4 regions of the Neobacillus sp. B4I6 genome follow, and region 3 is predicted to be linked to each of the others. Evidence: riboswitches for the same ligand, from Rfam matches in the RefSeq annotation. Region 3 holds a riboswitch; each other region holds the start of a gene.

What was found. A riboswitch is a leader RNA that binds a small molecule or an ion and turns the genes downstream of it on or off. The one in region 3 is predicted to bind S-adenosylmethionine.
Region 1: linked by a shared signal. The riboswitch ahead of mtnW (2,3-diketo-5-methylthiopentyl-1-phosphate enolase) and the one ahead of metK (methionine adenosyltransferase) in region 3 are both predicted to bind S-adenosylmethionine.
Region 2: linked by a shared signal. The riboswitch ahead of QF028_RS32865 (methionine ABC transporter ATP-binding protein) and the one ahead of metK (methionine adenosyltransferase) in region 3 are both predicted to bind S-adenosylmethionine.
Region 4: linked by a shared signal. The riboswitch ahead of QF028_RS22345 (sugar ABC transporter substrate-binding protein) and the one ahead of metK (methionine adenosyltransferase) in region 3 are both predicted to bind S-adenosylmethionine.

The regions. Positions count from the first base shown of each region.
Region 1 covers NZ_JBNPWB010000002.1:3,413,693-3,419,483, forward strand. Annotated here, with positions in the region: gene QF028_RS18955 (ZIP family metal transporter) at 1-664, shown strand, start outside; gene QF028_RS18960 (aspartyl-phosphate phosphatase Spo0E family protein) at 723-965, opposite strand; gene QF028_RS18965 (1,2-dihydroxy-3-keto-5-methylthiopentene dioxygenase) at 1,237-1,770, opposite strand; gene QF028_RS18970 (methylthioribulose 1-phosphate dehydratase) at 1,801-2,430, opposite strand; gene QF028_RS18975 (2-hydroxy-3-keto-5-methylthiopentenyl-1-phosphate phosphatase) at 2,424-3,098, opposite strand; gene mtnW (2,3-diketo-5-methylthiopentyl-1-phosphate enolase) at 3,095-4,306, opposite strand; SAM riboswitch class I at 4,377-4,485, opposite strand; gene QF028_RS18985 (pyridoxal phosphate-dependent aminotransferase) at 4,569-5,744, opposite strand.
Region 2 covers NZ_JBNPWB010000002.1:6,230,629-6,236,419, reverse strand. Annotated here, with positions in the region: gene QF028_RS32870 (methionine ABC transporter permease) at 1-333, opposite strand, end outside; gene QF028_RS32865 (methionine ABC transporter ATP-binding protein) at 326-1,351, opposite strand; SAM riboswitch class I at 1,518-1,627, opposite strand; gene QF028_RS32860 (O-acetylhomoserine aminocarboxypropyltransferase/cysteine synthase family protein) at 1,761-3,077, opposite strand; SAM riboswitch class I at 3,144-3,254, opposite strand; gene QF028_RS32855 (SCP2 sterol-binding domain-containing protein) at 3,334-3,693, opposite strand; gene QF028_RS32850 (nuclease-related domain-containing protein) at 3,923-4,297, shown strand; gene QF028_RS32845 (thioredoxin family protein) at 4,323-4,631, opposite strand; gene QF028_RS32840 (toprim domain-containing protein) at 4,639-4,995, opposite strand; gene QF028_RS32835 (YusG family protein) at 5,142-5,381, opposite strand; gene gcvH (glycine cleavage system protein GcvH) at 5,490-5,791, opposite strand, start outside.
Region 3 covers NZ_JBNPWB010000002.1:178,966-184,756, forward strand. Annotated here, with positions in the region: gene QF028_RS02690 (alpha/beta hydrolase family protein) at 1-96, shown strand, start outside; gene QF028_RS02695 (DUF2584 domain-containing protein) at 134-376, shown strand; gene pckA (phosphoenolpyruvate carboxykinase (ATP)) at 420-2,006, opposite strand; SAM riboswitch class I at 2,254-2,393, shown strand; gene metK (methionine adenosyltransferase) at 2,594-3,793, shown strand; gene asnB (asparagine synthase (glutamine-hydrolyzing)) at 4,074-5,791, shown strand, end outside.
Region 4 covers NZ_JBNPWB010000002.1:4,051,125-4,056,915, forward strand. Annotated here, with positions in the region: gene QF028_RS22340 (sugar ABC transporter ATP-binding protein) at 1-1,361, opposite strand, end outside; gene QF028_RS22345 (sugar ABC transporter substrate-binding protein) at 1,431-2,546, opposite strand; SAM riboswitch class I at 2,676-2,783, opposite strand; partial or broken gene QF028_RS22350 (MFS transporter) at 3,020-4,235, shown strand; gene yfkAB (radical SAM/CxCxxxxC motif protein YfkAB) at 4,308-5,423, opposite strand; gene QF028_RS22360 (formate/nitrite transporter family protein) at 5,640-5,791, shown strand, end outside.

The DNA.
Region 1 (5,791 bases), 3.2 Mb from region 3:
TATTCCTCATTCCATTACACATCGTTGGAAGGATGTTTTATTAGCATTTAGTGCAGGAATTATGATGGCAGCTTCTACGATTGGGTTGATCCCTGAGGCATTAAGGACAGGAGGCTTTGGTTCACTTTTTGCAGGAGTTTGTTTAGGAGTATGGGTGCTGACTTTTTTGGAAAAAAATATCCCTCATATTGACTTACAGCATAACAAAAAGGGAATTCAATTTGATGAGAAGGCGTTGTTAATTATATCTGCAATTACACTGCATAATATTCCTGAGGGATTGTCAGTTGGCGTAAGCTATGCATCCGAACAGGGGGATACTGGAAATTTAATTGCTTTAGCGATTGGGTTTCAAAATGCGCCGGAAGGCCTACTTGTCGCATTATTTTTAATCAATCAGCAAATTAGTAAACTGAAGGCCTTCATTATTGCAACTTTAACTGGAGCCATTGAAATCATTACTTCCTTATTAGGGTATTTTTTAACCTCATTTGTTCAAGGGCTTGTCCCCTATGGTCTTTCATTTGCTGCTGGCGCCATGTTATTTATTATTTATAAAGAATTAATTCCTGAAAGCCATGGAGACGGAAATGAGCGCGTTTCCACCTATGCGTTTATATTGGGGTTGCTTGTCATGGTGTACATTATTGATATTTTTACATAAGTAATTATTTTACTAATCGGTTGAACAAAAAAAATATCACTCTCTTACCTAATTATCATTAGACTAAAACCTTCGGCCAAATCATGATCATTTGTTTAAAGGCAAATTTAATTTCTTCATTTGGCCTGGAGATTTGATCCATTACTTTTTGGTACTCATTTATTAATTCATCTAGCTCCTGGCTATATTTTATTGTCATCTCATTGGTAAATCCCTGTGTATTGGCGCTATTTATCATTAATTCCCTTTTAGCCTTTATCTCTTCAATCATTTCATTATGGGTATTACTATACTCGCACACAATTATCCCCCTACCTCTTACTCTATTACTGTAAACAACGAAAAATTAGACTACTTGATGAATTATGACAAGAATTTTTATAAAAGTAAACACAATCGCAAAAGTAGACAAAACATTCTATTTCTTTCGTTTTTCGACAAATTCCTCAAATAAATTCTTGTTTTTACGACAAAATTCTTCTAGTTTGCAAGCGTTTTATTCTAATTCTCCATACTTACATACATAATAAAAAAACTGGCTTGCAATAATCTGCAGCCAGTTTTAGTATCTGTTATTTATTTACTTCTTCTTTTTCGTAAATAGGTACCCATCCCTCGGTGGTAACAAAAATCCTTACAGCAACCACTTTCCGATCTTCTTCAAGGGTAAAATAGTGCCTTGTATTTTCAGGTACAGAAATCAAGTCTCCTGGATTGAGATGTACTTCAAAGAACTCACCATCTTTACCTTGGATGACAAAGACACCGTGACCGCTGACTATGAAACGAACTTCATCATCTGTATGATGATGCTCATTTTTAAAGTTTGTCAGTAATACATCCAAATTTGGAGTATTTTCTGATAAAGAAATGACATCTTGCGCTTTGTATCCACGTCTAGCAGAAATATCTGCGATTTCACCTTCAAATGCAGCTAGAATTTCTTTCTTTTCTTCATCGCTTAAAAGATACTTTTCTACGAGTTCAGCGGAAAGCTTGCTAATATCCCAATTTTCATAAATAACTTCCTGCGACTCCAGAAAGCTTGCAACCTCATCTTGTTCATGAATTTGCTCTTCTCTGGTTTGAAAAGTAATATATGCCATTCTTCATCATCCTCTCATTTTTAATATTTTTTACACTACTTTAAATAATTGATATGGTTTATGCTCTAGTAAACGTAATTGGTAGCGGAATAAAAACTCTGAGGCTTCAAGGATTTTTTTAGCCTCAAAGGCAGTTCTCCCCCATACCGTTATCCCATGGTTGCGAATCAAGATAGCTCCAGTATCTCCTGAAACATATTCAGAAAACTTATTGGCAAGTGTCGGGATATGGGCAAAATTGTGGATAATTGGTATTGTTAAGACTGCGTCCTCTTCCCACTTATCAAAAGCCTTGATCAACTCTTGCCCTTTAAATGTAACCTCACCATTATCACCATAAACTTCTGAGATCACATTATTATCAATCGTATGCACATGGAGACTGCAGCCAGCATTGGTTCGACGGTAAATTTCGACATGGAGAAGTGTCTCTGCTGAGGGCTTTAAATGTGTTTCTTCAACTGCACGGCCAAATTCATCAACGAGTAAAAAATCTTCATCTGTTCGCTTCCGTTTATCCTTTCCACTTGCTGTGACTAAAAATTGAAGCGGATGATTACTTACTTTAATCGCCAGGTTACCGCTCGTACCCATAAACCAATCACGCTCAGCTAACTCATCCTTTACATCGGCTAATTCGTTCCATCTTTCATTTAGCATGTTAGTTCATCCACCTCAATTCTTTTTTTAATCTCCTCGATACAATCGAAAAAGGAAGTAAATCCTTGATGATTGATTCCCCATTCCACACATTTTTCATGAAGTAAATCTCTTGCTAACACAAAGTCCGCATGTTTTGCTGCCTCGAGATCGGTTACCGAATCTCCAATAACAATTTTGAAACGGTTTTCCTGAGTGTTTAATTTACGAATAATACTTGGTTTACAACATCCGCAATCATTGTTACATAATGAATCACATTCATTCGGCCATAGAATTTTTATTCTCTCGTCTGTAAAATCCGATTCATTGCAATAAACTCCATCAAATGGACCATATTTCTCCAAGATTGGATAAACAAAGAAGTCAATACCGCCACTAACAATATAAAATGGAATACCTTTTGCACGCGCAAATTCAACAAACTCTCCAAATCCTGGGCGAATCTTTGCATTTTCAATCGCAAACTCAGTCAGTTCATCCTTTAACTTACTTGGTAATAAGGAAAAAAGTTTCCCAACTCCCTCATTGATCGAAATCTCACGTGAGAGGATTTGATCTTTAATCCGTTCCCACCCTTGAGGAGCAAACTTTTCCATCATGCTAATGATGTTATCACTTTCAGTTACCGTTCCGTCAAAATCACAAAAAATCACTGGTTTTGTCATACGGTCACCTCTGCATTACCCCATAGTTTTAGTGCCGTATGGAGCTCAGGATGCTGTTTTGCACCTTCGGCTAATAACTTTCCTTTAAGATTGGTATCAATCGCTTGACGGAACGCAAGGCCCCCTCCGCGTGCACCCTCTGGATGGCCATGGACCCCTCCGCCTGCATTAATGACAGAATCATTACCGAAGTCATGAATTAATAAAGGAACCAAGCCTGGATGAATTCCCGCTGATGGAACTGGGAATGACTTTTTAAAGATATCTTCTACGGTTAACTCACTTGCAATCGACAGTGCTTTCGTCTTCTCTAACGCCACGGTTCCATATGGGGATGGGAACAACGATAAATCAGCACCAGCATAACGAAGCAACTTTCCAAGCAATAATGAATGGGATAATCCATAAACTGGAGATGATGTAAAAGCACCACTAACTGCAGGATGTGCCATAAGCGGTAAGGCAATTTCATCGTCTTCTCTTAATTCCTGCAGGACGTCTATGCCATAGGAAAACACATTAAACAGTAAGAGGTCCGCTCCAAGCTCTGCAGCCTTCCTTGCTTTTTCCTTCAGTTGCGATGTTCTACCCGTTAGGTTAACTGCATACAAAGTTCGATGTCCTGTTTGGTCAAATACTTCTTGCAATGCCTTTTTTCCTTCGACAATTCTTTTTTCAAATGGTGTCAGCTCATTTTCAAAAAGGATTTCATCATCCTTCACAAAATCTACACCACCAAGGGCTTGTTGCTTTAATTGCTCAACTAAAAATGCGAGATCTTTACCGAGCACTCCTTTAAAGATACTCATTAAAAGCGGTCTATTATAAACGTTTAATTTCTTCCGAAGACCTTCAATTCCAAACCTTGGGCCAGGGAACTGACTCTTTAATCCGTCATCAAACTGTAAATCTAGTAATTTTATTTTTCCATCTAATGAAAGCTTACCGAAAACGGTTGTTAAAATAGCAGGCAGGTCATTAGAAAAATTAATCGCTGGATAGGCTATGCGGATTAAAGATTGGTCACCTTTTTCTGCAGGTATCGTTTCAACGGATACCACACTCCCTTTATGCTTGCGTAATTGGCTTTGCTCTAGTTCAGGCAAGTTCGTCCATGAACCTACAGTTAATCCAAGTGCAATCTCTTCAGCCTTTTTGGTTGGTTTTTTTTCATCATGCAGTAAATATGTAGCAATTATTTTAGACATTCAAAAACATCCTTTCAAAAAACATAAAAAACCTCTTCAACAAAGAAGAGGTTAGCAGCAAACTAACATCTTCTCATCTATCAGCTTGTTGCTGCAAGAATTAGCACCGTGCCTAAAACTGGTTTAAGTCGGTTGCCGGGCTTCATCGGGCTTTTCCCTCCGCCTGCTCTTGATAAGAAAACGATTCGTATTTTATAAAGTTTTTAATGTTGTTTAACTTTAATTTGCATTATCGCAAGAAAAATATAAAATGTCAATCAATTTAACAGAATATTTCCAAACGACTAATTCTTTCAACAGCTTCGGCTAATCGTTGTTCTGATGTTAATAACCCAACACGGACATATCCTTCTCCAAATTCTCCAAAGCCAATTCCCGGTGCAACCATGATATGTGCTTGTTCGAGTAAAATGTAAGCAAATTCCTCAGATGTTTTGCCCTCAGGAACTTTGAGCCACGCGAAAAAGGACCCCTTTGGCGCGGTGACATTCCATCCCAATGAACGAAGCCCATCAATCAATACATTACGTCTTCGCTCATAAAGATCGTTAAGTTCCCGTACACAATCCTGAGGGCCCATTAAAGCCTCAGCCGCTGCCTCTTGCACAGCCCCAAATAAACTAACATAAAGATGGTCCTGTAAAAGTTCGATGCTTGAAATCACACTCTCATTCCCAACAGCAAAACCAACACGCCAGCCTGCCATATTAAAGGTTTTTGATAAAGTATATATCTCTATCCCAACCTCTTTTGCCCCTTCAACCTGCAAAAAACTTATTGGTTTTTCACCATCGAAACCAATAGCACCATAGGCAAAATCATGAACAACACAAATATCATGATCACTCGCTAGCTTAATAGTCTCATCAAAAAATTCATGAGTAGCTGTAGCTCCCGTTGGATTATTAGGATAATTAAGGAACATTAACTTTGCTTGTGATAAAACAGACTTATCCAGTTCGCAATAATCCGGCAGAAAGTTATTTTCCTCTCGTAACGGCATTGTAACCATTTCAGCTTGTGCAAGAGCAACCCCAGACCAATAATCCGGGTAACCGGGGTCAGGTACAAGGATGGTATCCCCCGGATTTAATAAGCATTGAGGAATTTCGACAAGTCCTGCTTTACCCCCAAACAAAATCGCCACTTCTTTATCCGGATCAATGGTCACTCCATATTCTCTTAAATAAAAATCAGCGGCAGCCTGTTTTAAATAACGATACCCCTGGAAAGGAGAATATTTATGATTTAATGGATTCGCTGCTGCATCTTGAAGTTTTTTAACAATATGAGAAGGCGTTGGCTGATCAGGGTTGCCTTGCCCTAAATTAATCACATCAAACCCTTGTGAAATATATTCCCCCACTTTTTTAACAAGTGAAGCAAAAAATTGCTTTGGAAGACTAGTTAATAATTCTGATGGTGGAAATTGCTTCATTGTTCTCACCTGCTTAATTTTTTTTAAGAATCATTGTGAAATTCTAG
Region 2 (5,791 bases), 6.1 Mb from region 3:
CATTCGTGCGTAAAAAGGAGCTGCTCCAATAATTAGGGCCGGCATCGCTGCATTTGCACCGAGCATGGTCCCAAGCAATAATTTTGTAAAAGGAATTAATAAAACAATTAAGATAATAAAGGGGATCGATCTGAAAATATTAACAAAGCCAGCAATAACGACATTAACAGTCCGATTAGCCCATATATTTCCTTTATCTGTTAAAAATAATAGCAGACCGAGGAATAATCCTAATATGAAAGTCGTAAATACTGAAATGGAAGTCATATAAATGGTTTCACGTGTTGCTTCTATTAAATTTTCCCACTTTACCATTTCCATAAAATCAGCCATTACTGATCACCTCCACGCCGACTTGCTGTGAGTGAATATAATCGATGGCTTTCTGTATTTCGCTTGACTGTCCATCCAAGTGAATAAATAATGTTCCGTATGATCCGTTTTGCGTGTGCGAAATTTTCCCTTGAAGAATATTTACGACAACATCGAAATCTCGGATGACGTTTGTGATTAATGGTTGTTCTGCTGCTGCCCCGATGAATGAGAGCTGAACCACTTGTCCATGCGGATAAAGTTCGAGTAGATGTTTGATTGTTTCTATCGTTTCATCCGGTTCCGTTACCTGCTGGACAAATCGCTTTGTAATCGGCTGCTGCGGGTTTTTAAACACATTCAACACCGGACCAAGCTCAACGACTCTTCCGTTTTCCATTACTGCCACCTGGTGGCATATTTTACGGATGACATGCATTTCATGGGTAATCAAAACAATCGTTAAACCAAGCCGTTTATTAATATCCACTAACAAATCCAATATAGAATCTGTTGTTTGCGGGTCAAGTGCGGAGGTTGCTTCATCACAAAGCAGCACTTTTGGATTGTTAGCGAGTGCCCTGGCAATCCCTACCCGTTGCTTTTGTCCACCGCTTAACTGGGATGGATAAGCATTTTCTCTTCCCTCTAGGCCAACTAGTTTAATAAGCTCTTCCACTCTTTTTTTTCTTTGTGGACCATTTACACCTGCAATTTCGAGTGGAAAAGCGATATTTTCACTAACCGTCCTCGACCACAGTAAATTAAAATGCTGAAATATCATGCTGATTTCCTGACGTGCTTTTCGAAGCTCACTGCCTTTAATCTTCGAAATAACGCGGCCAGCTACTGTTACAGTTCCGTCGGTTGGCAGCTCTAATCCATTTAACATTCGGATTAAGGTACTTTTACCAGCACCACTGTATCCAATCACTCCGAATATTTCTCCCTCTTGTATTTCCAGGTTGACATCATCGACGGCTCTTAGCTGACCTTGTTTAGAAGGGAATATCTTCTGGACATTTTTTATTGATATCATTGAATCACCTGCTTCTTATCCAATTTACTTAACATTCTGAAAGATTTGTATTGTAATATACCGCTTATATAATATAGGGTTTGACTTTTTCAACAAAAAGATTCTGTTTTAACAAAATAAAAGCCTTTCTGCGCAGGCAGAAAGGCATCATTAAAAATAATCCTTTCTCCCATCTCCCAAAGCAATCGCTTTGTGTGAATTGGCACCATTTCAATAATAAATATTGACGGTTGCCGGGCTTCATCGGGCACATCCCTCCACCTCTCTTGATAAGAGCATCAAGTAACCTATATTCAATTAAAACGTTAATTTGTTTAAGTAATTATATTACGAAAGTTATCGTATCATGGATAAAAAGGGGTGTCAATGAAAATAACTTCATATTCGGAAAAATAAGTTTTGGTAACTTTTATGCATTTACCTTTAATGAGATTACACCAGTAGCAGCCAAAATAGCTGATTCGAGATCTTCGATTAAATCCTCAACATTCTCGATACCGATTGAAAGGCGAATCAAATCCTCTGTTACACCTGCAGCTTTCAGGCCATCAGCATCTAATTGCTGATGGGTGGTGCTTGCTGGGTGAATAATTAAACTTTTTGCATCGCCAACGTTTGCCACATGCGCCCATAGAGTAATCGAATCGATTAATTTGGCTCCTGCTTCTTTACCGCCTTTAATCCCGAAGACAACCATGGAACCTGCACCTTTTGGCAAGTACTTTTTGGCTAATTCATAATCTGGGTGGGATGGGTGTCCTGGATAAGATACCCATTCCACAGCAGGGTGATTGGTTAGATATTCCACCACTTCTTTTGTATTAGCCACATGCTCCTTCATTCGAACATGCAGTGTTTCAAGTCCAAGGATAAACTGGAAGGAATTTTGCGGACTTAACGCCGGTCCTAAGTCCCGCAGCAATTGGACACGGGCTTTGATAATATAGGCGATCTCACCTAGGGCTTCTGCATAAACCAGGTCATGGTAGCTGGCATCTGGCGTTGTAAAACCAGGGAATCGCGGCGAATTCCAATCGAACTTCCCACCATCGACAATAACTCCACCAGTAGTTGTTCCATTTCCTAAAAGCCATTTGGTGGCAGAATGAATCACAATATCGGCACCATATTCAATTGGCCGGCACAGATATGGAGTGGCAAAGGTGTTATCAATAATTAATGGAACACCTGCTGCATGGGCAATATCGGCGACTTTTTCAATATCAAGTACACGAAGGCTTGGGTTACCAATCGTTTCAGCGAAAACAGCCTTTGTTTTGTCGGTAATAGCCGCACGGAAGTTTTCCGGATTTTCAGGGTCAACAAATTTCACTTTAATCCCGTATTTTGGAAGCGTCACTGCAAAAAGATTATATGTTCCGCCATAGAGATTTGATGCCGATACGATTTCATCGCCAGCTTCAGCAATATTTAAAATGGCGAGGGTAATCGCTGCCATACCGCTAGCAACTGCTAGGGCACCAACGCCGCCTTCCAATAATGCTACTCTTTCTTCAAAAACGGTAGTAGTAGGGTTGTGAATGCGTGTGTATATGTACCCAGGTTCCGCTAAGCTAAATAGGTTTGCCGCATGCTCTGTATTCTTAAATTGATAGGCGTTGTTTTGATAAATCGGAACGGCTCGAGCCCCCGTTACCGGATCCGGAGACAATCCACCATGAACACTCAATGTTTCAAAACGATACTTCTTTTGATTTTCACCCATACTACTTCCTCCTTTTTTGCAATTCAACAAACAAAACCCCCGCTTCATAGAAGAGGGGGGACTCTCTCCTCATCTCTCAGAGCATCTCCGCTCTGCTGGATTTAGCACCGTGTGATTGTGTTATAAACCGGTTGCTGGGCTTCAAAGGGCCAGTCCCTCCGCCACTCTCGATAAGAATGTTTATTGAATTGTCTTTATTATTTGATTATTCACCTAAAACTTTACAGTAAGTTTAATTCCGAGTCAATAGCTCTGATTAGAAATTTGTTATTTTTGGTAAATTTTCCTGTGCCTTTGTCAAATAGAAGACAGATTCTAGTAATAATGTGCTGCGAATTGGAGCGGAAATACGTAATTGGCCGTTATGTTCAAGGGCCCTTAACCGTTCCTTCCCTTCAAGTAGTTGTTTCATTGCCTTAAGGTCACCGCGGATTTCGGATATCGTTCGTGTCACTTCGCTATCATGAAGTATGAAAATTTCTCCATTCTTTATGATAATCTGAATGGCTTTTTGTTCACAAACCAAATTCACTCGCAAATCGATATGTTCTAGTAACGGCAGAACATGCCTTTGCTGTTTGATTGCTAATTGAAAGTTTTTCAGCATCTCTATCATAATCCACCACTCCGGTCTGCTCTCTTATATTAAATATACAGGAACGGGGCATGAAATCCTCTTTAAAGTGGTCGACAATTATCAACCTTTTGGAGGGGATTTACGGAGATTTCCTGAGAAATATGTCGGATGGAGAGAATTTTTTGAAAAGTGTTGAAAATTATTCAAACATTACTGCTGATTAAAGGGCAGCATTTTGTAAAATGAAGTTAGATTCGATATCGAAAGGATGTGGATTATGAGTTTTAAAGACCGTAATGAATCAGATGAAATTAAAATTTTAAGATTTCTAAACTCGCGAATGAAATTAGCTGAAAAGGATAAAATTCGCTTTCATAACCTTGTGAAAGGATTTGAAGGTGACCGATTCTATGCTCTACCCAAAAAGGAATACAAAAATCCCCTGCATCAACTACAACGAAGTGAATCCCTACTCCGCCAGCTGTTAGAAAGCCTTGGGTATCGAATCCCTATTGAGGCTTATGTAGTTTTTATCAACCCCCATTTACTTGTTATAAAGTCCCACTTAATGAACAGACCATGTTGCGGACTGTTCCCTCTCTTCTCGGGTAGGATTTTACTTAAGAGGCTTGAGTACACCTAAAAAGCAGATGCAAGCGCGCATCTGCTTAGGATAAATGCTGTTTTATTTTTTCAAGCAAAAATGGAACTGATTGAAAAGCGTAGAGGGTTTCTTTTATCTTGCCGGCTTCAACAAATAATAGGCAAGGGACACTTTCAATTGCTAAATCCCTAGCAAGGTCTGGGTAGAAATTTAAATTCATTTTTCCCATATCTAACTCTACTAGTTGCTCAATGACCTGCAGCATTTTTGAAGCTACCTGACAGGTACCGCACATGGGTGTATAAAAATAGACTAACCCGGTCGCCTTTTTTTCAAGAAAGGCAGATAAATCTGTTCGATTCCATTCGTTCATATATCTTTTAACCCATTTCTAAAAATTCAGTATGAACATCGATATTCGCCCCTATTAGAACGGTTGCCAAATGGTGCACTGGCGCAGTTGCCACCTCACGATACATCCGATCAATATACAAATGTTCCGCTTGGGGAAATTCTCGTTTTAACTGTTTGCGAAGCTTTTCACCTGAGGAGTCGGCATCCACAAGAATATAGACATCCTTATCCTCAAGAAATTCAATTAGTTCATCTAATTTTGTGATACTGATTGTACCATTGGTACAAATAATCTCTACTGGTTCCTTAACAATTCTTTTGACCTTATTTTTATCTGATTTTCCTTCGACAATAAGAACTTTGTCAACATACGAATCATTCATCATCCATCACCTGTATTAGAAGTTGTTTATGTTAACATATTCTAAAATATTGATTACGTGTGTATTCTTCTGCCTATGTTAACTTTATCATTATTGTCATTTTAAAAATAGAGATTTGACTCAGAATTCACGTGAAATTTACCTAGTTAACACCATCCTCCATCATCACAATCTGTATATTTTGCATTAGGGTTTTCTGTTGTCGTGACATGTTGATAGATTTTTTGCTGATCCACTTCAAAATGATGCTCTAATTCTACTTGCATTTGATCTGAAAGCTTCATTTTTCCAATCGGTGTATTATCAAGAAACAGTTCCATTTCCCCATTTTTCATTTTGCCAATCACTCGATTAGTAACATCGACTCTTTGCTGCTTTAACGTCATTCTCCCACCCTCTACAATATATTTATTATAAGGTTCCCTAAAATAGTAGAAGAAAAAGTGGGAAATTAAGAGAAAAAGCACCTTGACAAGGTGCTTTTTCGGGATTAATTAGTCTTCTTTAATCATTTCTTCATATTGTTCAGCCGTCATGAGCTTGTCTAGTTCGCTGCTGTCTGATAATTCAATGACAATCATCCATGCTTTTTCATATGGAGATTCGTTGACAAACTCAGGGCTATCACTTAAATCTTCATTTACTTCAACGACTTTACCACTAACTGGAGCGTAAAGCTCAGAAACGGTTTTTACAGATTCAACACTTCCAAATGGTTCGTCAGCAGATATCTCATCGCCAACTTCTGGAAGTTCAACGAAAACGATATCTCCTAATTCATGCTGTGCAAAATCAG
Region 3 (5,791 bases):
TATTTTAACGAATTTACACATTACTTCCCACCAGCAGTAAATAGAAAAGTCGTGAATGATTTAACGAAGTGGATGAAAAGTCACCGTAAAAGATGATAATATATAGGTATTACAAGTAGAGGAGCGGATGTTTATGGGTATGCCTCTTGAGTTAAATACGATGATTGTAACTAAAGGTAGAGAAAAACGAGTGGAAGAAAACGTCTTTTTGCTAGAAAAAGAAGGGTACAGACTTTATCCAATTGAGATTCCGATTGATGTAAGAAAAACAATCGATAGTGATTCAAGTGGTACCGCATTGATAAAAAAAGTCGAGTTGCAAAATAACAGCACGACCATAACCTATCAATTAATTTCATTAAATTCGACTAACTAATGAGATTAGAAAGCCCATATCGAATCGATATGGGCTTTCGATATTATGCTATTGGTCCGCCTTTTTCTTCAATATCACGTGAAACATTAGTGAACTTTTTAAAGTTTTCGCGGAACTTTGCGGCTAATTCCTTTGCTTTCTTTTCATATGCCTGCGAATCCGACCAAGTTTTAATCGGCTGTAGGACTTCGTCTGGTACACCTGCAATATGGAGCGGGATATTTAATCCAAAGATCGCGTCCTTGACAGTCTCCACATGGTTTAATTCTCCCTCAAGAGCGGCTTCAACCATAGCGCGCGTGTAGGAAAGTTTCATTCGATTACCGACCCCATATTCGCCGCCGGTCCAGCCAGTATTGACAAGAAAAACATTGGCATTGTGCTCAAGTATTTTTTCACCGAGCATTTCTGCATAACGAGTCGCAGGCAGCGGCAGGAATGGAGCACCAAAGCAAGTGGAGAAGGTAGCTTGTGGTGACGTTATTCCACGCTCTGTTCCGGCTAGTTTAGAGGTGTAGCCACTTAAAAAGTGATACATTGCTTGTTCCTTTGTTAATTTTGAAATTGGAGGCAAGACTCCGAATGCATCAGCGGTTAAAAAGACAATCGTATTTGGGTGGCCAGCGATACTTGGTTGAACAATATTATCAATTGCGTCAATCGGATAAGCGGCACGTGTATTTTCGGTCAACGTTCCATCATCATAATCAGGGATTCTTGATTCCTGATTCAATGTTACATTTTCTAGGACAGTTCCAAAGCGGATGGCATCAAAGATTTGCGGCTCCTTTTCACGAGAAAGATTGATACATTTTGCGTAGCAGCCCCCCTCGATATTAAAGACACCATTAGAGGACCAACCGTGCTCATCATCACCAATTAATCGACGATTGGAATCCGCTGATAAGGTTGTTTTGCCAGTTCCAGACAAGCCAAAGAATAAAGCAACATCGCCTTCAATCCCAACATTGGCAGAACAGTGCATCGAAAAAATATTGTTTTCAGGCAGTAAATAATTCATTACAGAAAAAATCGACTTTTTCATTTCCCCTGCGTATTCTGTACCACCTATTAAAACAATTCTTTTTTCAAAAGAAATCATAATAAATGCTTCCGAGTTGGTACCATCGATAGCCGGATCTGCCTTGAAATTAGGTGCAGAAATAACGGTAAATCCAGCATCATGGGTAAGTAGTTCAGCATCCGACGGGCGAATAAATAACTGGTGTACAAATAAATTTTGCCACGCTAATTCATTTACCACTTGGATGGATAAACGTGATTTTTTATCAGCACCCGCAAATCCTTTAAAAACAAAGATCTCATTTTTCTGTTGTAAATAATTAATGACCTTTTGATAAAGCTTTGTAAAAACCGGTTCTGAAATTGGTTGATTGGTCGTGCCCCATTCAATTTTGTCTTTAGTTGAATCTTCTAAAACAATGAATTTATCCTGTGGAGACCGGCCAGTATACTTTCCAGTAGCGACACTAATTGCTCCCGTAGAAGTTAATGCTCCTTCATGACGGGTTAAGACTTTCTCAACTAATTGAGGAACAGATAATTGCACATGAACATGACTTTCATTTAACAATTGATTTAATTCATTAGGAGTATCAACAGAATTCATTTAATGAGACCTTCCTTTATTTAGTTTTTAGATTGTTAATAATATAAAAAGTATAACACATTAGCTGAATTAATGTATCCTATTTAACTGGATTTATATATTATAAAACTTTAATTGAAGATATAAAAAAAATTTATAAAAGATACTAACATATTTCGTATATTTCCCATTTTGTTGAAAAACATTTCTTAAAAAATTCATTGACATTGTTGGGCAGTGTGATATTATTCTAATTTGAACGGATACTCTCTTATCCTGAGCTGGTGGAGGGACAGGCCCAATGAAACCCAGCAACCTGCAGTATGAAAAGATTGACCACTTAAAAGGTCCTTTTCAGGATGCGAAGGTGCTAATCTGACGCAAGGCTTTGACCTTGAACGATAAGAGCGAAAGGCCCGGAACAACCTTTCCTCTCTGGTAAGGTTTTTTGTTTTGTATAAGTCCTTTATGAAAAGAGTCTCTAATAAAAATCCTTTGTTTATTACATACTAAGGGAATGAGTACCGTATCAAATTCTCGATGTTTAAGGAAGTATTCCTGTAACCTTTCTAAAACCTCGATTATCTCATATTATAGGAGGAATTCAGATGTCAACAAAACGTCGTTTGTTCACTTCTGAATCAGTTACTGAGGGTCATCCTGATAAGATTTGTGACCAAATTTCTGATTCCATTTTAGATGCTATTTTAGCAAGGGATGCTAATGCCCGTGTTGCGGCTGAAACTTCAGTAACAACAGGACTAGTGCTAGTAGCAGGAGAAATCACCACATCTACCTACGTGGATATTCCAAAAATTGTTCGTGAAACGATTAAAAACATCGGCTACAATCGCGCGAAATTCGGTTTTGACTCAGAAACCTGTGCTGTTTTAACATCTATTGATGAACAGTCTCCAGATATCGCGATGGGTGTTGACCAAGCTTTGGAAGCGCGTGAAGGTCAAATGTCTGATGAACAAATCGAAGCAATTGGTGCAGGGGACCAAGGTTTAATGTTTGGTTTTGCTTGTAATGAAACAAAAGAGCTTATGCCTCTTCCTATTTCACTAGCGCACAAACTTGCTCGCCGTTTAACAGAAGTACGTAAAGATAAGGTTCTTGATTACTTACGTCCAGACGGAAAAACACAAGTAACGGTTGAATATGATGAGAACGATAAACCAGTACGCATTGATACGATTGTTATTTCCACTCAACACAATCCTGAAGTTGAGTTAGAGCAAATTCAACGTAACTTGAAGGAATATGTTATTAATCCGGTAGTTCCAAAAGAATTAATCGATGAAAAGACAAAATACTTTATTAATCCAACCGGCCGTTTCGTTATTGGCGGACCACAAGGGGATGCTGGCTTAACAGGCCGTAAAATCATTGTAGATACGTATGGTGGATATGCTCGCCATGGCGGTGGTGCATTCTCTGGTAAGGATCCTACAAAAGTGGACCGTTCAGCTGCCTACGCCGCACGTTATGTTGCCAAAAATATCGTTGCCGCTGGCCTTGCTGATAAGGTAGAAGTTCAACTTGCCTATGCAATTGGAGTTGCTAGACCCGTTTCGATTGCAGTTGATACGTTTGGGACAGGTAAAGTGAGCGAAGACGTGTTAGTTGATTTAGTAAGTGAAAACTTCGACCTTCGTCCTGCAGGTATCATTAATATGTTGGATCTTCGTCGCCCAATTTACCAACAAACAGCAGCTTATGGTCATTTTGGCCGTACAGATGTGGATCTTCCTTGGGAGCGCACAGATAAAGTAGAAACATTACGCCAACAAGCAAATCTATAAAACGTTATGGGGGTTACATTCTACATGTAGCTCCCGTTTTTATTTCTCCGTCTATTTACCTGTATAGTAATTCAATTAGTGAATAAAATGTAATGTTTAGGCAGGTCAAAAGAAGTAAAAAATGATGATAATTAATTTGCCTATTGTTCACAGTGCAATTTTAATAAAAAAAGTGGTAGTATTAGAGAGTATGTTTTTCTGTCTAGCACTAGCGCAAGGCGTTTGCGCTTTGGAGCAATACGTCCTTTTAAAGGATATTTAGAATGAGGTGAAGTACATAATGTGTGGTTTTATCGGTTGTGTACACGACAAAACACAAAACTATAGTGATGAGCAAAAACAACAATTTAAAAATATGAACGATATTATAACTCATCGCGGGCCGGATGATGATGGTTTTTATTATGATGATCATATCCAATTTGGGTTCCGCCGTTTAAGTATCATTGATATTGAGAGTGGTCATCAACCGCTTACGTATGAAAATGAACGCTATTGGATTATCTTTAATGGTGAAGTTTATAACTATGTAGAACTGCGCGAGGAACTATTGAGCGAAGGATTAACCTTTTCAACTAGCTCTGATACCGAGGTTATTATTGCACTCTACAGCCATTTGAAGGAAAAAGCCGTCGAAAAACTACGCGGAATGTTCTCCTTTGTCATCTGGGATAAACAAGAACAAACTCTTTATGGCGCGCGTGATCCGTTCGGGATTAAACCGTTTTTTTATTTTGAAGATGGTGAAAGAACATTTTTTGCCTCTGAGAAAAAGAGTATTCTATTGGGGCTCGAAAATGATGTTATTAACTATGATTCCTTGCAGCATTATTTGACCTACCAATTTGTTCCTGAACCAACCACCATGTCTGATGGTATTAAGAAATTAGAGCCAGGTCATTTTTTTACCAAAAAGATTGGCTCACCAATGGAAATCAAAAGATATTGGAAAGCACACTTTAAACCAGTTCACAAATCAGAGCCTGACTTTATCAAGGAAATTAAAGATGTCCTGTTCGATTCTGTAAAAATGCACATGCGCAGTGATGTTCCAGTAGGCTCATTCCTTTCTGGCGGGATTGATTCTTCGATTATTGCATCGATTGCAAAAGAATATCACCCTGCGATTAAAACCTTTTCGGTAGGTTTTGAGCATAATGGATTCAGTGAAATTGATGTCGCAAAAGAGACAGCTGAGAAGCTTGGTGTCGAAAATATCAGCTATGTGATTTCACCGCAGGAATATATGAATGAAATTCCAAAAATTATGTGGCATATGGATGATCCGCTGGCAGACCCTGCTTGTGTCCCGCTTTATTTTGTTGCCCGTGAAGCGAGAAAGCACGTAACCGTTGTTCTTTCAGGTGAAGGTGCAGATGAATTATTTGGCGGCTACAATATTTATCACGAGCCGCAATCCTTAGAGGTGTTTAATAAAATTCCGAGAGCAGGAAAAGTGCTTTTAAAAGGGATAGCGGGTATGATGCCTGAGGGAATGAGAGGAAAAAGCTTTATCGAACGCGGTGTAACTCCAATGGAAGAACGTTACATTGGTAATGCGAAAATGTTTACCGAAGAAGAAAAGCGCGAACTACTAAATGTCTATCGTGAGGGATTAGATTACACTGATATAACGAAGCCGCTTTACGCTGAATCGCTTGGTTATGATCCTGTTGACCGGATGCAGTATATTGATATCCATACATGGATGCGCGGCGATATTTTGCTGAAGGCCGATAAAATGACGATGGCTCATTCCTTAGAACTTCGTGTGCCATTCCTTGATAAAGCGGTCTTCGAAGTGGCATCAAAAATTCCGACCAGCCTGAAAACAGTGCATGGAACGACGAAGTATATCTTACGTAAAGCAGCCGAAGGTGTTGTACCTGCCCATGTACTTGATCGGAAGAAACTTGGGTTCCCTGTACCAATACGTCATTGGTTAAAGGATGAAATGAACGAATGGGCGAAGAAGATTATCCGCGAAAGCAATACGGA
Region 4 (5,791 bases), 3.9 Mb from region 3:
ATAATTGCTTTACCCCGGTTCGCTAGTTCAGCGATTAACTCAAAGATATCCTTCTTTGCGCCAACATCGACGCCTTTGGTTGGTTCGTCAAAAATATATACATCTGCTTCAGCTACGAGCCACTTTCCGATTGCGACCTTTTGCTGATTCCCTCCGGAAAGATTCTGTACCTTGGTATCTTCTGAAGGTGTTTTAATTCCGAGGCGATGGATCAACTGCTTTGCCGTTTCTTTTTCTTTTTTTCGATCTAAAAAGCTTAATCTCTTTGAAAATTCACCTAAATTAGCAGCTGTTAAATTGGTTTCTACTGATTCAAGAACTAGGATTCCTTCCTTCCTCCGTTCTTCTGGAACTAAAGCAATTCCCTTTTTAACCGCATGATAGGGACTCTTTAATTTTAGTTTATTGCCATGAAGAAAGATGTCTCCCCCCGTTAATTTCTTAGAGCCAAATAACGCCTTACACAATTCTGTTTTTCCAGCACCGACAAGCCCGGCAATTCCAATGATTTCTCCTGATTTAACATGAATATGTAAATCTTTAATCTTCCCTCTATCTGAAAGTCCTTTTACCTCAAGGACCGTGTTTCCAATAGACGTATTCTTCTCTGGGAACTGTTCCTCTAATCTTTGACCCAGCATATGCTCCACCACTTTGTTGATGGTCGTATTAGTAACTCGCTCTTTTGCAACAAGTTCACCGTTTCTCATTACGGTCACTTCATCGCAGACTTCAAAAATTTCTGGTAAGCGATGGGAAATAAAGATAACTCCTACATTTTGCTTTTTTAAATCACGGACAATCCGGAATAGTTCCGTTGTTTCAGTGTGACTCAATGGCGCTGTCGGCTCGTCTAAAATAAGAAACTTACATTGATTTGATACAGCCCTAGCGATTAAAATCATTTGTTTTTCCGCTAACGTTAACTCACTTACAAGCTTCTTCGTCGGAAGCATAATGTTCATACTTGATAGTATTTCATCCGCTCTTTGATGAAGGTTTTTCCATTTCATCCATTGCTTTTTCCCCATGTTATGGACTGTATCGAGGAGCATAATATTTTCGGCGACGGTTAAATACGGAATGAGAGCCGTATCTACTTCTTGATAAACGATTTGTATTCCTGCGTCCTGTGCATTTTTCGGAGAACGAATCTTCAGGTTTTTCCCATCTAACCTTATTTCACCGGTATAGTGGTCATAAGCACCCGCGAGAACCTTCATTAACGTTGATTTCCCTGCCCCATTTGCCCCAATCAAAGCTTGGATTTCTCCCGTTTCCATCGAAAAGTCGACCTGATTCAATGCCTTCACACCAGGAAACTCTATTGAGATGTTTTTCATCTCCAATGTTGATCTCATCAAAATCATCCCCCGTAAGCAAACACTCTCTTCATCTATTGAAAAAGAGAGTGTCTAGTTGTATACCGACTATTCTTTATAATGCTTCTTTAACGTCTTTATCCACTCTTCCTCAAATGCAGTCGATTGACCCCAGCCTGGGATAATTTTTGCCAGATTAACCATGTTTACAGGCTCTTTTGCTTTGAGAAGATTTTCTTGTGAAACAAGTGAAGCATCTAAATCAAAGGTCTGTGGTGTTTCTTCACCTGCAAGCTTTTTCGCAAGTATTCTCATATCAACAGCACCGATAAGTTTCGGATCGACAGCTGCTGTGTATTTCCAAGCGCTGCCTTTTCTTTGAATTTCTTGCAGATCCGCATTGGAAACATCGATTCCATAAATCTTCACTTCTTCACGTCCCGCTTCTTTCAAAGCTCGTGCTGCACCGATTGCAAAAGCATCCCAAGTAGCAAATATGGCATCCAGTTTGCCTTTTGGATATTTATTTAACATGGCTGCAACTGCGTTTTGTGTTTGTACACTTGTATCTGCCGCAGCCACACCAAAGCGTTCCACTTCTTTAATTTGAGGATTTTTTGAAAGGACTTCTTGATAAACCTTATTACGTCTAACCATTGCAGGGAAACCGTCGACCCATAGGTAGGCAATATTTGCTTTACCCTTTGTATTCTTTACGAGTTGATCAAGGGCTAAAGTTGCTAAGGCTTCATCATCCTGTGAAGTAAGCGTTACTCCATCAACCTTCGCAATATTTGGATTGGAGTCAAATGTAACTACACTTTTTCCTTTTTCAACTATCTTTTTTACATCATTAACAGTCGCATCATCGTCACCATGAGAAATGATAAATCCATCATAATCCTGGTCTAATGCCTGATTAATAGCATCATGGAACTTAGCTGTATCACCATTTGCGGTAAACACGTCCACTTGAAAACCTAAGGCTTCTCCCTCTTCTTTTGCACCTGCTAAGAATTGGGCAGTATGATCATCACCGCCAATTTTACGGATAACCTTGATTTTTAACGGATCACCACTTGTAAACTTTTCAGATACACCTTCAAGTGAAACCTTTTTATGAGCGCTTGCTTGTTTTTTTTCTCCCTCAGAAGCACAGCCTGTGAGTAAGAGTGTTGCTGCTAACGCTGATACGAGTGTACTTTTAAAGATATTTCTTTTCATGATTAAAGCTCCCCCTTTTAGATTCTTATCAATACTCCATTACTCCGATTGGAAAGGTTTGTTTTTATATAAAAATAAAAAACCTCTCCAGAAAAGAGAGGTTTCATCACAAATTAAGGGACTACTCCTCTCTTATCTTTCAAAACAATAAATTGTTTTGCAGGATTTAGCACCAATTCCAAACGGAACGGTTGCTGGGCGTCATCGGGCCAGTCCCTCTGCCACTCTTGATAAGAGAACGTATTATTCATTTAAAGTAATAAATTAGATTTTAGTCTCCTATTAACAAGTTGTCAATAGTGTTTTGAATATTTCTAATAAAGGTATTATTCCCAATCCGCCAAAACCTTTGAATAGTAGTAAACGTAATTTCCTATTTTATATAAAAGGGATATCCCTTTAAAATTATCAGAAATTTCTGTATGATAATATTTAGTTAATCGAAATACATTTAGAAAGAAGTGTTATTAATAATGGATCAGGAAAGAAGTGCAAAGCGTAATTTAATGATCATGTGGTTTGCGAACTTCTTTGTAGCCGGAAGTATGACAATGGTTATGCCGTTTATTTCGTTGTACATTGAGACGTTTGGTGACTTTTCGGAAAAATATGTCCAGCATTGGTCAGGAATCACATTTGGGATTACATTTGTTTCTGCCTTCCTCTTCTCACCGATTTGGGGGGAGAATTGGCGACCGTTATGGGAGAAAAAAAATCCTTATCATTTCCGGATTAGGGATGGGCTTATCTATTTTTCTAATGGGCTATGTCCATTCTGTCTGGCAGTTACTGTTGCTGCGCTTTTTCATGGGTTTCTTTTCTGGCTTCATCCCGATGTCACAAGCTTTTATCTCTACGCAAACACCAAAGGGGATTGCGGGGCGCGTTCTTGGTACATTGCAAACAGGTAGTATTACAGGTTCTTTGTTAGGACCGATGCTGGGCGGTGTTTTAGCTGATTCTCTTGGCTATTCTACTACCTTTAAATGGACGTCCATTTCGATTTTTATCTCTGCATTGTTAGTGATTACCACAAAGGAATTCTTGATACCCGTGTCTAAAGGGGCAAAAACACATTACTCGAGCAAGGAAGTTTTTAAACACATTATTCGTAACCCTGTGTTATTAACAGTCCTGCTAATTTCAGCCCTTGTTCAGATTGCTCACTTTAGCATTCAACCAATTTTGTCCTTATTTGTTAGCGATCTGCATGGCACAACTAATGTTGCCTTTTATTCTGGGATTGCTTTTTCCGCTGCGGGACTGGGGAATTTATTGATGTCGAGGAATTGGGGAAAAATAGCTGATAAGTATGGGTATATTAAAATATTAGTTATTCTTCTTTTTCTAGCGGGGATTGTCTACTTGCCTGGAGCCGCAGTTTCTAGCTTTTGGCAACTCGTTATCATCCGCTTTGCCCTGGGTGTCACGATTGGCGGAATTATTCCTGTACGGATTGCCTATATCCGCCAAGAAGCACCGATTGCGATGCAAGGTGAAGTATTAGGCTATAATACCAGCTTGCGTTTCCTTGGGAATATTGTCGGCCCGATGCTGGGTGGATTTATATCTGGTTACTATGGCTTTTCTGCCGTTTTTATCAGCACAAGTTCATTATTAATTATTAGCGGATTTATTTTATTTGTTTCAATGCACCGTCATCCAAAGCTTGTAAAACACTCGATTTAATAACTTTAAGATTGGGCAAGGAATAAGTAGAAAAGCACTTTAAATTAAATGATTTAAAGTGCTTTTGCTTTATTACTTTATTCTGTTTTTTCGCTTAGTAAAGTCCATTTCTTGATAATAACTGTTCTTAACTAATATATTGGGTCCAAGGCATTTAACCGCCGGGCAATGACAGCTTAATTCTTTTGCCAAGGCTGACGACTGCCAGGTTTCATATGCATGTAACAGATTTGTAGTCTTGATATTTCCTAGGGATGGTGTATCACCGAAATCAGTAACAATAATATCTCCGTTAAAAATATTTACATTCAGTCGCGAACGTCCATCAGGGTCATTTCTGACGGTGACATTTTTACTTTTATACAAGCTTTGAAGGAGAGTTAAATCCTCCTGTTCACTGCTGCACGCATAAAATGGGAGCGTGCCAAACAGCATCCACACATTTTCATCTCTGACATCTAGTAAGTGATGGATCGCTTCTCTTATTTCATTAAGTGATAAGGTTTCGAGATTGCTAGCAAAATCACTTGGGTACATTGGGTGTATTTCATGTCGCTGACAAAGCATTTCATCAACAATTTGACGGTGAATTTTTTCTAAATACGGTAGTGTCCGCTTGTTTAACATCGTTTCAGCAGATACCATCACTCCTGCTTTTACCAGTTCACGGCTATTATCTATCATTCTTTTAAAATATTGTTCCCGTTGTTCATATTCCGGCTTCCGTTCCATTCTGGCAAAACCACCCTCGACAAAATCATCGACGGTCCCCCAGTTATGCGAGATATGTAAGACATCTAAAAAAGGGACGATTAATTCATAACGATCTAATTCAAGGGTTAAATTGGAATTAATCTGCGTCCGTACACCGCGCTCATGGGCATATTTTAAAATCGGTACAACATAATTTTTTACCGAGGATAAGGATAACATCGGTTCTCCACCGGTAATGCTAAGTGATCGAAGTGTCGGGATTTCTTCTAATCTTTGTATGAGCAAATCCAGAGGAAGCGCCTGCGGATCCTTTGTTTGGAGTGTATATCCTACTGCGCAATGCTCACAACGCATATTACAAAGGGTCGTCGTGGTGAATTCAATATTGGTTAATTGAGGCTTTCCATATTGCTCAATATCTAAATAGGCTTCCCATGGATCATATGAAGGGGTAATTTTTTTCAATTTTGACATAATGACTCCTTAAAATCAGTCTTCAAAAAACTTCTCTATTATAACTGAATTACGGATGTTATTGCTATTTTTAACCATTACAAAAGTTTATGTTTTAAAAAATACTATTATTCTATGCTTGTTTTATGAAAAATTTACCCACTAATACATAACCACAGCACTTTGGATAAAAAATAAAAGGATAATATTTAATTGCGAATGGTGGTTATGACTAACATGGAAATGCAGCCTTTAGGAGAAGCCGAGAAACTCGCCCTTAAAAAGCTGAAAATCTTTCGGCAAAGCATCCTTCGTTATATTTTACGGGCGGCGCTTGCCAGTATGTTTATTGGCTTCGGGGTCATTGTAGCATTTAAAACGGGGAATTT